DNA from 2 places in the Neobacillus sp. 19 genome. Region 2 is predicted to be linked to the other one. Evidence: riboswitches for the same ligand, from Rfam matches in the RefSeq annotation. Region 2 holds a riboswitch; the other holds the start of a gene.
The links. A riboswitch is a leader RNA that binds a small molecule or an ion and turns the genes downstream of it on or off. The one in region 2 is predicted to bind FMN.
Positions count from the first base shown of each region.

Region 1: another riboswitch for FMN. It lies ahead of ribE (riboflavin synthase); the one in region 2 lies ahead of ACO1D1_RS16250 (ECF transporter S component).

Region 1 covers NZ_JBMPZU010000030.1:21,429-25,861, reverse strand. The annotation lists gene katA (catalase KatA) at 1-449, shown strand, start outside; gene ACO1D1_RS07580 (CBO0543 family protein) at 566-952, shown strand; gene ACO1D1_RS07575 (GyrI-like domain-containing protein) at 1,240-1,707, shown strand; FMN riboswitch at 1,804-1,951, shown strand; gene ribE (riboflavin synthase) at 2,082-2,741, shown strand; gene ACO1D1_RS07565 (bifunctional 3,4-dihydroxy-2-butanone-4-phosphate synthase/GTP cyclohydrolase II) at 2,785-3,978, shown strand; gene ribE (6,7-dimethyl-8-ribityllumazine synthase) at 4,018-4,433, shown strand, end outside.
Region 2 covers NZ_JBMPZU010000052.1:32,380-36,812, forward strand. The annotation lists gene ACO1D1_RS16240 (helix-turn-helix domain-containing protein) at 1-688, opposite strand, end outside; gene ACO1D1_RS16245 (ferredoxin) at 949-1,197, shown strand; gene ACO1D1_RS16250 (ECF transporter S component) at 1,308-1,895, opposite strand; FMN riboswitch at 2,058-2,193, opposite strand; gene ACO1D1_RS16255 (peptidoglycan DD-metalloendopeptidase family protein) at 2,329-3,075, opposite strand; gene ACO1D1_RS16260 (hypothetical protein) at 3,252-4,433, opposite strand, start outside; partial or broken gene sigX (RNA polymerase sigma factor SigX) at 4,420-4,433, opposite strand, start outside.

The DNA of each region.
Region 1 (4,433 bases), on a different contig from region 2:
CTTATGCCGATGCCCACCGTTACCGTGTAGGCACGAATCATAACCAGCTCCCGATTAACCGTCCAAAGGTTGAAGTGAATAATTATCAACGTGACGGCGCGATGCGTTCTGACAATAATGGCGGCGGTTCGGTTTACTATGAACCAAACAGCTTTGGCGGTCCGAAAGAAGCACCTGAACATAAACAAACTGCCTTTCAGGTTACAGGTGTTGCAGAGCAGGTTTCATATGACCAACACGATCATTACACACAAGCGGGCGACCTATACCGTCTAATGACAGAGGAAGAAAGGTCTCGATTGGTAGAGACAATCGTTGGAGCAATGAAGCCGGTTGAACGGGAGGATATTAAGCTGCGTCAAATTCAGCATTTCTACAAAGCAGACCCGGAATATGGCGAGCGAGTAGCCAAAGGTTTGAATTTGGCATTGCCACAAAAAGTGAAATAAGATTGTTTACGGCCGTTTGAGAATATCAAACGGTCTATTGGTTTTTCTTAAATTTGTAATAAATTTACAATTAATTGGAAAAAATACAGGTAAGAAGGATGTGAAGGAGCCTGCAAGTGAGTCTGAATGTTGTCTACGGCGCGGTTTTTATCATTTTAGCAATAAAATGGGGGGATTGGAAAAATTGGAAAGCCTATTATCCAACTTTCTTATTCTTAATGGTAGGGGATCTTGTTTATCAATTTATGTTTTTTAAGCACAGTATGTGGGAGTATGTTCCAATTGGCAGTGATACAAAATGGGCTAAACATACTCATATTGCCATCCTGATTATGTTAATTAAATATCCTGTTACAATTAGCATTTTTCTTGGGCATATGCCGAAGGACATGTGGAAAAAAATCCTGCATATTTTCTTTTGGACGATGATCTATACAATAAATGAATTTTCTGATTTAAAATTAGGGGCATTGGTCCATAAACATGGATGGAATTTGGGCTGATCCGCTTTATTTAGTTTTGTTATGTTTTCTGTACTGGCTGTCCATTATAAGTATCCGCTGCTGGCTTGGGTTTTTTCCGCTATTTTTGCAACCTTCTTATGGAATGTCTTTGATGTGCAGCAAAGTATTTTAAAATAACGTAAGATAGGTATACTAAACGTAAGATTGCCTTTTTTTTACAGTATAAAACTATTGAAGAATAAAAATTTAGTCGAATTTTATTAGCAGGAATTTAAGGGATATTATTAGAATAATAGAAATATGATTGTATTAAAGGGGGGATTTGCTTGGGTATCCAAGTGATAAAAAGAGAAGAAACAAAAGTGGTCGGTATTTCGTGGAACGGTACATACTCGGAAATGAGCACGATTCCAGAGCTTTTTACTAAAATGAGGGAACGTCTGAATGAGGTTTCACATCAGACGAGGGAACCTTTCTTAATCGCTCCATTTCATAGCAGGGAAACAGAATTCACGTATTACGTAACAAAGCCTGTTGAAAAACTTGACGAGATCCCGGAAGGTATGATTGGTTTTACGATTCCTGGTAAAAACTATGTTAACACGGTTCATAAAGGCAGTCTTGAGAATGTGTTGGAAACGTACAACCGATTGTTTGCCTGGATGGAGGAGTATGGTTATGAACGGGATCATTATGCATTATGTTTGGAAATTTTTAAGGAAGAGCATAAACTGCAAAATGGCTTAGACGATCTTCATTTTGAAATTTATGTACCTGTTAAAACCTATAAATAATAGGAATAGGTAATATGAAATGTGAACAAAATCAAATAAATGCAGTTTTCTTTACTGTTAAGAAGAATTGTACTAAGATGTAATCATATATTTAATAATTTCCTTCGGGGTCAGGTGAAATTCCTAACCGGCGGTGATGAAGCTTTTGCTTCTTAGTCCGTGACCCGTTTAACATGTATGGTAAACGGTGGATCTGGTGAAACTCCAGGGCCGACAGTTAAAGTCTGGATGGGAGAAGGAATACAAGGATTAAGGGTAGGGCGAAAAATATCTATCTTTAAGCCTCTATTTCCTATTGCCATTTTTTAAGACCCTAAAGAGACGATTTCTTTAGGGTCTTTATTATTCCTTTTTAAAGGAGAGAAAAAACTATTATGTTTACCGGGATCATTGAAGAAATTGGCGTGCTCTCGAATATCCAGCGGACTGGGGCATCGTTTGTTCTCACCATTGAAGCGAAAAAGATTCTTAAAGATGTTCATCTAGGAGACAGTATTGCCGTTAATGGGGTTTGCCTGACGGTTACTTCTTTTTCGGCTAAGCACTTCACTGTTGATGTGATGCCTGAAACCGTTAAAGCATCCAGTTTGCAAACTGTTAAACGGGGGTCACAGGTTAATTTAGAAAGAGCGATGGCAGCTGGCGGGAGATTTGGCGGTCACTTTGTTTCAGGACATATTGATGGAACAGGAATCATTAAACGGAAACAGGCATTGGAAAATGCGGTTTATTACGAAATTGAGGCGGTTCCTGAAATTTTACGATATGTCATTTTGAAGGGATCCGTTACGGTAGATGGGACAAGCCTGACTGTTTTCGAAGTAACAGAGAATAGCTTTACTATCTCTTTAATCCCACACACCATGTCGGAAACGATATTGGGGAAAAAGGGTTCAGGGGATATCGTTAACTTGGAATGCGATATGATTGGAAAATATGTAGGTCATTTTATCAACAACCTTACAGGTGAATCGCAGCAAAAAAGAAAATCTGGAATAACGGAAAAATTTTTAGAAGACAATGGATTTTATTAATGCGGGTTACTGGCAAATAAACCAATAAAAAGGAGTGATAGCGGTGTTTGATACCATTGATGATGCCTTGAATGATTTAAAGGATGGTAAGGTGGTTATTGTTTGCGATGACGAGGATCGCGAAAATGAAGGGGATTTTATCGCTCTAGCTGAAAAGACTACCCCGGAAGTGATTAATTTAATGGTGACACATGGCAGAGGACTAGTATGTGTTCCGATTGAAGAAGAATTAGCGCAAAAGTTAGATTTAATGCCGATGGTTTCGAATAACACGGATTCTCATGGGACAGCGTTTACCGTCACGATTGACCATAAATTTTCAACCACAGGGATTTCTGCATTTGAACGGTCAGCAACGATTTTAAGTTTACTGGATCCGGAGTCAAAAGCGGCAGATTTCAAACGGCCCGGACATGTATTTCCGCTCGTTGCCAAAAAGGGCGGGGTCCTAAGAAGAACAGGGCATACAGAAGCCGCTGTGGACCTTGCCAGATTATGCGATGCCAAACCGGCCGGTGTTATTTGTGAAATTATGAATGAGGACGGAACAATGGCACGGGTCCCACAGCTGCGAAAAATTGCCGACGAACTCAACATTAAAATGATTACCATTAAAGACTTGATTGAATATCGGAACAAAACAGAAAACCTGATTAAACGTGAAGTAGAAATCGATTTACCTACAGAATTCGGCACGTTTAAGGCGGTCGGATATTCGAACCTAGTTGATGGGAAAGAGCATGTGGCATTAGTAAAGGGGAAGATTAATCCTGAAACTCCAGTCTTAGTCAGAGTTCACTCAGAATGTCTGACTGGTGATGTATTCGGATCATACCGATGTGATTGCGGACCACAGCTGCATGCCGCATTAAATCAAATCAATCAAGCCGAAAATGGAGTTCTGTTATATATGCGCCAGGAAGGACGCGGCATTGGGCTGCTCAATAAATTAAGGGCATATAAACTGCAAGAAGAAGGCTACGATACCGTTGAAGCCAATGAAAAACTTGGCTTTGGCGCTGATTTAAGAGAATATGGCATCGGTGCACAAATTTTGAAGGACTTAGGGATTAAAAAAATGATGTTATTAACAAATAATCCCAGAAAAATAAAAGGCTTAAAAGGGTATGATCTGGAGGTAGTCGAACGGGTGCCTCTGCAAATGGAAATGCGTAAGGAAAATGCCAATTATTTAAAAACGAAACACGACAAACTAGGGCATTTGTTACAATATTAGAAAATGAACACGCAAAATTAAGCGGATGGAGTGATCAACATGGGAAATATTTTTGAAGGAAATTTAGTTGGCACAGGATTAAAAGTTGGAATTGTTGTTGGCAGGTTTAACGAATTTATTACCAGTAAGTTATTGGGCGGTGCACAGGATGCTCTTAAAAGACATGGCGTAAATGACGCCGACGTGGATATCGCCTGGGTACCGGGTGCGTTCGAAATACCGCTAATCGCGCAAAAAATGGCAAATAGTAAAAAGTATGATGCGGTCATTACGCTTGGAACAGTCATCAGAGGCTCAACACCTCATTTTGACTATGTTTGTAACGAAGCAGCCAAAGGCGTTTCTGCAACAGCGTTAGCTAGCGGGATTCCTATTAGTTTCGGAGTGCTGACAACTGAATCCATCGAACAGGCAATCGAACGAGCTGGAACAAAGGCAGGAAATAAAGGCTGGGA
Region 2 (4,433 bases):
GATTTTGCTGAATCGTTTGTATCAAATAATGAAGTGTATGAATAAAACCAATATGGTAATTATGAATGTCACTATTTAACCTTTTCATCAGTTGATGTGGAGTTAGACCAATTTGCTGAAAACCAGTTAATCGAAATACCAGATTAGAGGGATCGATATCCTTCGTATCATTAAGGCATTCTCTCAACTCGGAGTATACAATCCTGCCTAACTCTTTCTTTGACACTCTGAGTTGCTTTAAGGAAGATTTCATCCAGCGATGAACATCTTTGTTTTTCTGTATGGGGAGATACCCTGACTCCCCATACACAAGATTTGACGTAACCTGAATAAATAGAGCCAGTCTTTCCCAAAACACTGAAGTAAATGAGTGATAGCTCCACCCATCTATATAGGATGGCAATGGATTCTTTTCTAAAAACAATTTGCCAGAATGCGTTAGAAGATAATGCTGCTCCCCCGAACGGTGAATCCATTGGTTTCTGAACATCGAATCGATTATTTCATCGAAGGATTCCCTTGTTAATGTTTCGTAAATCCCAAAAAATCTCTTCAAAGAAAATAAATGAGCATCCTGAAGCGTTTGTGATGACTTTTTTCCATTCAAAAGGTGATAGACAGAGTAAATTGTCCGGTCACTATTTAGCTGTTGTAAACAATAAAGAATGATGGCTTCAACTTGCAGCATTTTGCTACACCACTTTTTCTACATTATATCGACAAATTCTCCGATTTTTCTTATTTTATTTTACCATGAAATGAAGGGACTTGTTATTCTAAAATGTATAAGTTTGTGAAATTGAATTTAATGCTCCCATGTTTAATTAGTATTTTTCTATTGAAAAGTTGTTGATACAGATTTACAATAGATATGAGTAATGCGTTTCCATTTTTTCTTGGGAAACATGTTAAACTAATTATTGTTATTTAACTGGGAGGTTTTTTTTCATGGCAAAGTACACGATTGTTGATAAGGAAACTTGCATCGCATGTGGTGCATGTGGCGCAGCAGCACCAGATATTTATGATTACGATGATGAAGGCATTGCATATGTAACTCTTGACGATAACGAAGGAATCGTTGAAATTCCGGATGTTTTAATCGATGACATGATGGATGCATTTGAAGGATGCCCAACGGATTCAATTAAAGTTGCAGACGAAGCATTCGATGGTAACCCAACAAAATTCGAATAATCTTTTTACCCATGTAATATTCTTAAGCTACTAATCCCCGTCTTTTCAGACGGGGTTTTTACTTTATAAAATAAAAAGTAGCAGGGATAAAGAAATTCCCTGCTGCTTTTTTATGCACTTTTTACAGTTGTTGATAATTTTTTAATCCATGCCTGCAACCGAATAAACAACAGCATAAAGATAACAGACATCATGATACCTTTTAGAATATTAAAAGGCAGGATTGCCGGTACCACTAAATTACGCATATCTGGAAAACCCATGAGAACTGTGTAGGCTGGTAATATGAAGAAATAATTTAAAATGCTCATTACAACGCCCATTATTACGGTCCCAGCGATTAATCCAAGGGTCATTCCCTTTTTAGTCCTGAGTTTGTTATAAACAAAATAAGTTGGCAGGATAAAGACAATTCCTGCTAGGAAATTGGCAATATGGCCTACAGGAATACCGGTTTGGCTTCCTGTCGCTATATAATTTAGAATATTCTTAAATAACTCTACTAATATTCCTGCTATCGGCCCGAAAATTAAAGCGGCAATCAATGCAGGAATGTCACTGAAATCGACAAACAAAAAATTAGGGAATAGCGGCAGCGGGAAATTTAAAAGCATTAATAGGTAGGCTATACTGCTCAACATCCCAATTGACACATACGCTTTTACCGATATTTTCTTCGTTTTCTTCATTTCTTTCATCTTCCTCTCTCCTTTTTTGATCCATCGCATAAGGAAGAGAGGTTCAGCCAAAAGACGGCCCAAGTATATAAAAATCCCTCAAGACAAATCGCTTGAGGGATTTTACAAAGGCACGCTTAATAAACGTTCGATAAATCAACATTTTTTGAACGTCTGCAGAACCTCCATCTTCTCCCATCCAGACTATACTGTCGGCTTTGGAATCGCACCAAATCCTGCCTTATAAAGGCTCGCGGGCTCATGGAGCATTGCTCCAAATACCGCCGATCGGGAATTTCACCCTGCCCCGAAGATAGATCGATATTAAATTACAACTTTATTATACTAAAGAAATTCTTATTTGTTAAGTATAAGGTTTCCTATGTTCTTTAATTGTCACTTTTCTAAAAGTAAAAAAATTCCCGCTGACAAATGCCAACGGGTTTCTAGGATATTATTGAACAATTAACGTTTGATTTGGCTTAATGAGATCAGTTGTCAGATTGTTTATTTGTTTAATTCTTTCTACAGAAGTATTTTGTTTTCGAGCAATAGCGGATAGAGTATCCCCTTGTTTAACAGTATATTTTACAGTGTTAATTTGCGATGTACCGCCATCCATATGCGGCAGGCTGTTTGCTGCTAAGACATGATTTCCAATACTTGCAATGCCTCCTTGGACGAATTCACCGACATCTGCCTTACCCAAAATCTTTTCTGGGTTCAATGCATATTTCTTATCATATCTCCATTCTAATTGATGAGTTTCAAAATGAAGATGGGTTCCGGTAGCTTGTCCAGTCCTTCCCATTTTTCCGATTACATCACCTTGTTTAACCGTTTGGCCAACTGACACTATCCGTCTGTTTAAGTGAGCATAAACCGTTACAAAATTACTGGGATGTTTAATAAAAATCACATTACCATATGTATTAGAATAGTAGGACTTGACAACCGTTCCATCATCAACAGCCAGCACTGATGCGTCCAATTTTCCAGCAATATCGATTCCTTTATGTTTTCCTTGCCTTGTTCCATATGTATCGGAAATGACACCGTCTGCCGGCCAAATCCATTGTTCATACATTCTCTTAGATTCTTGAACACCCGCTGCCTCCGAATGTTTACCTCCTAAAAATAATAAGCTTACACAGAGCGCCATAATAATGGCAATTAAAAATCTTTTAATATAATCACGCATTCTTTTTATATCCTCCTTAATATATCTTGTCCTCTCCTCCACACCATATGTGCATTGGTTCACGTTTAGACCACAATGCACAACTGAGAAGAGACCTAAGCATAGTTGTTATAATTTGGAGACCTTTGCTATTTTATTCATAAAAAAAAATCAACCAGGTTGGTTGATTTAAAGAATCAATCTATATTCTGCAAATTTGGCGCTAATGGAACCTTCTGCTCTAATGATAAATCAAATGGACCGATATGTGGGAGCACAGAATCCTTAACTACTACTTTTTCAAGTCCAAATTCCTTTGCTGTCATTAGTAATGACTCAAAAGAAGTTGTTGTCTGCTGGTTGTCTTGCAGACTAGTATTTCCCTTTAATGATACATATAATGTTTTATCAATGACAGACACATCGTGTAATGGGAGCAGGGGCTTTAGTGAACTCTTTAATCCCAATTGCGGCTGATCTGACTTCATTGCTTCAATCGCCTGATTAATATCGTTAAATGTTTCTTTAGTGGTTGTTAAATATGGAATTTCACTACCTTCAGGATAATAAAATAAAAAAGCATGTTTTGTTTCTTGAACAACATCTAATTCGTTCATCGACCCATAATTCCCAAGTTCGATTCCCGGTACACCATTGGTAGAAAATTTAATTTTCTTAATACTGCTGCTATTAGAGGCTATGTCCTTTTTTAATATATTTAAAAAATTGGTTTCGGTGGCAGCCCCTTGTCCATACTGATGGTCGGCCGGAACATCAACCAAGACAGTGTTTGTTTTTTCATCTAGCACCATCGTCACCTTTAAGGGATAGAAGTCTGATAACCCCCATTCCGCTTCTTTTAAATTTTCCATGTTCTTGGTATATACAGTAAGCCAAGATTGCTCCTCGGTATCATTGATAATTGTGGAAACTGGTATAAGTATTTGCGCTTGCGGATCCGGAATCCAGTAGGTAAATACCTTACCGCTTTCTACATCGGCATCATAAACAGCCGTTTTTATGCTTCCGCCTTTCGCTAACTCCGTCTGTGCCGTTCCCGTATATGCTTGTTCTTTTGATGAAGCATCTTCTTTCTTTAGAAGAATGTTCGAATCCTTGTCAGCAACTGCTATTTCTTTGGTTGCTGATGATTTTTCCTCTGTTGTTTGATCAAAGGAGATATTTGTCCCATCCATTAATTTTGGGGCTAAGATAAAAAATAGAAGTAGTGCAGCCACTGCAGCGATGCCCGGGAGCAGCCAAGGTTTCCTTTTACGCTTTTTTAAAGAAAGATTTTGGTAAATGTCACGAGGATCGCGATGATCTTGTATTCTTGGCATTTGCCTTAATAATTCTTCGAGCTCTCTATCGCTCCACTC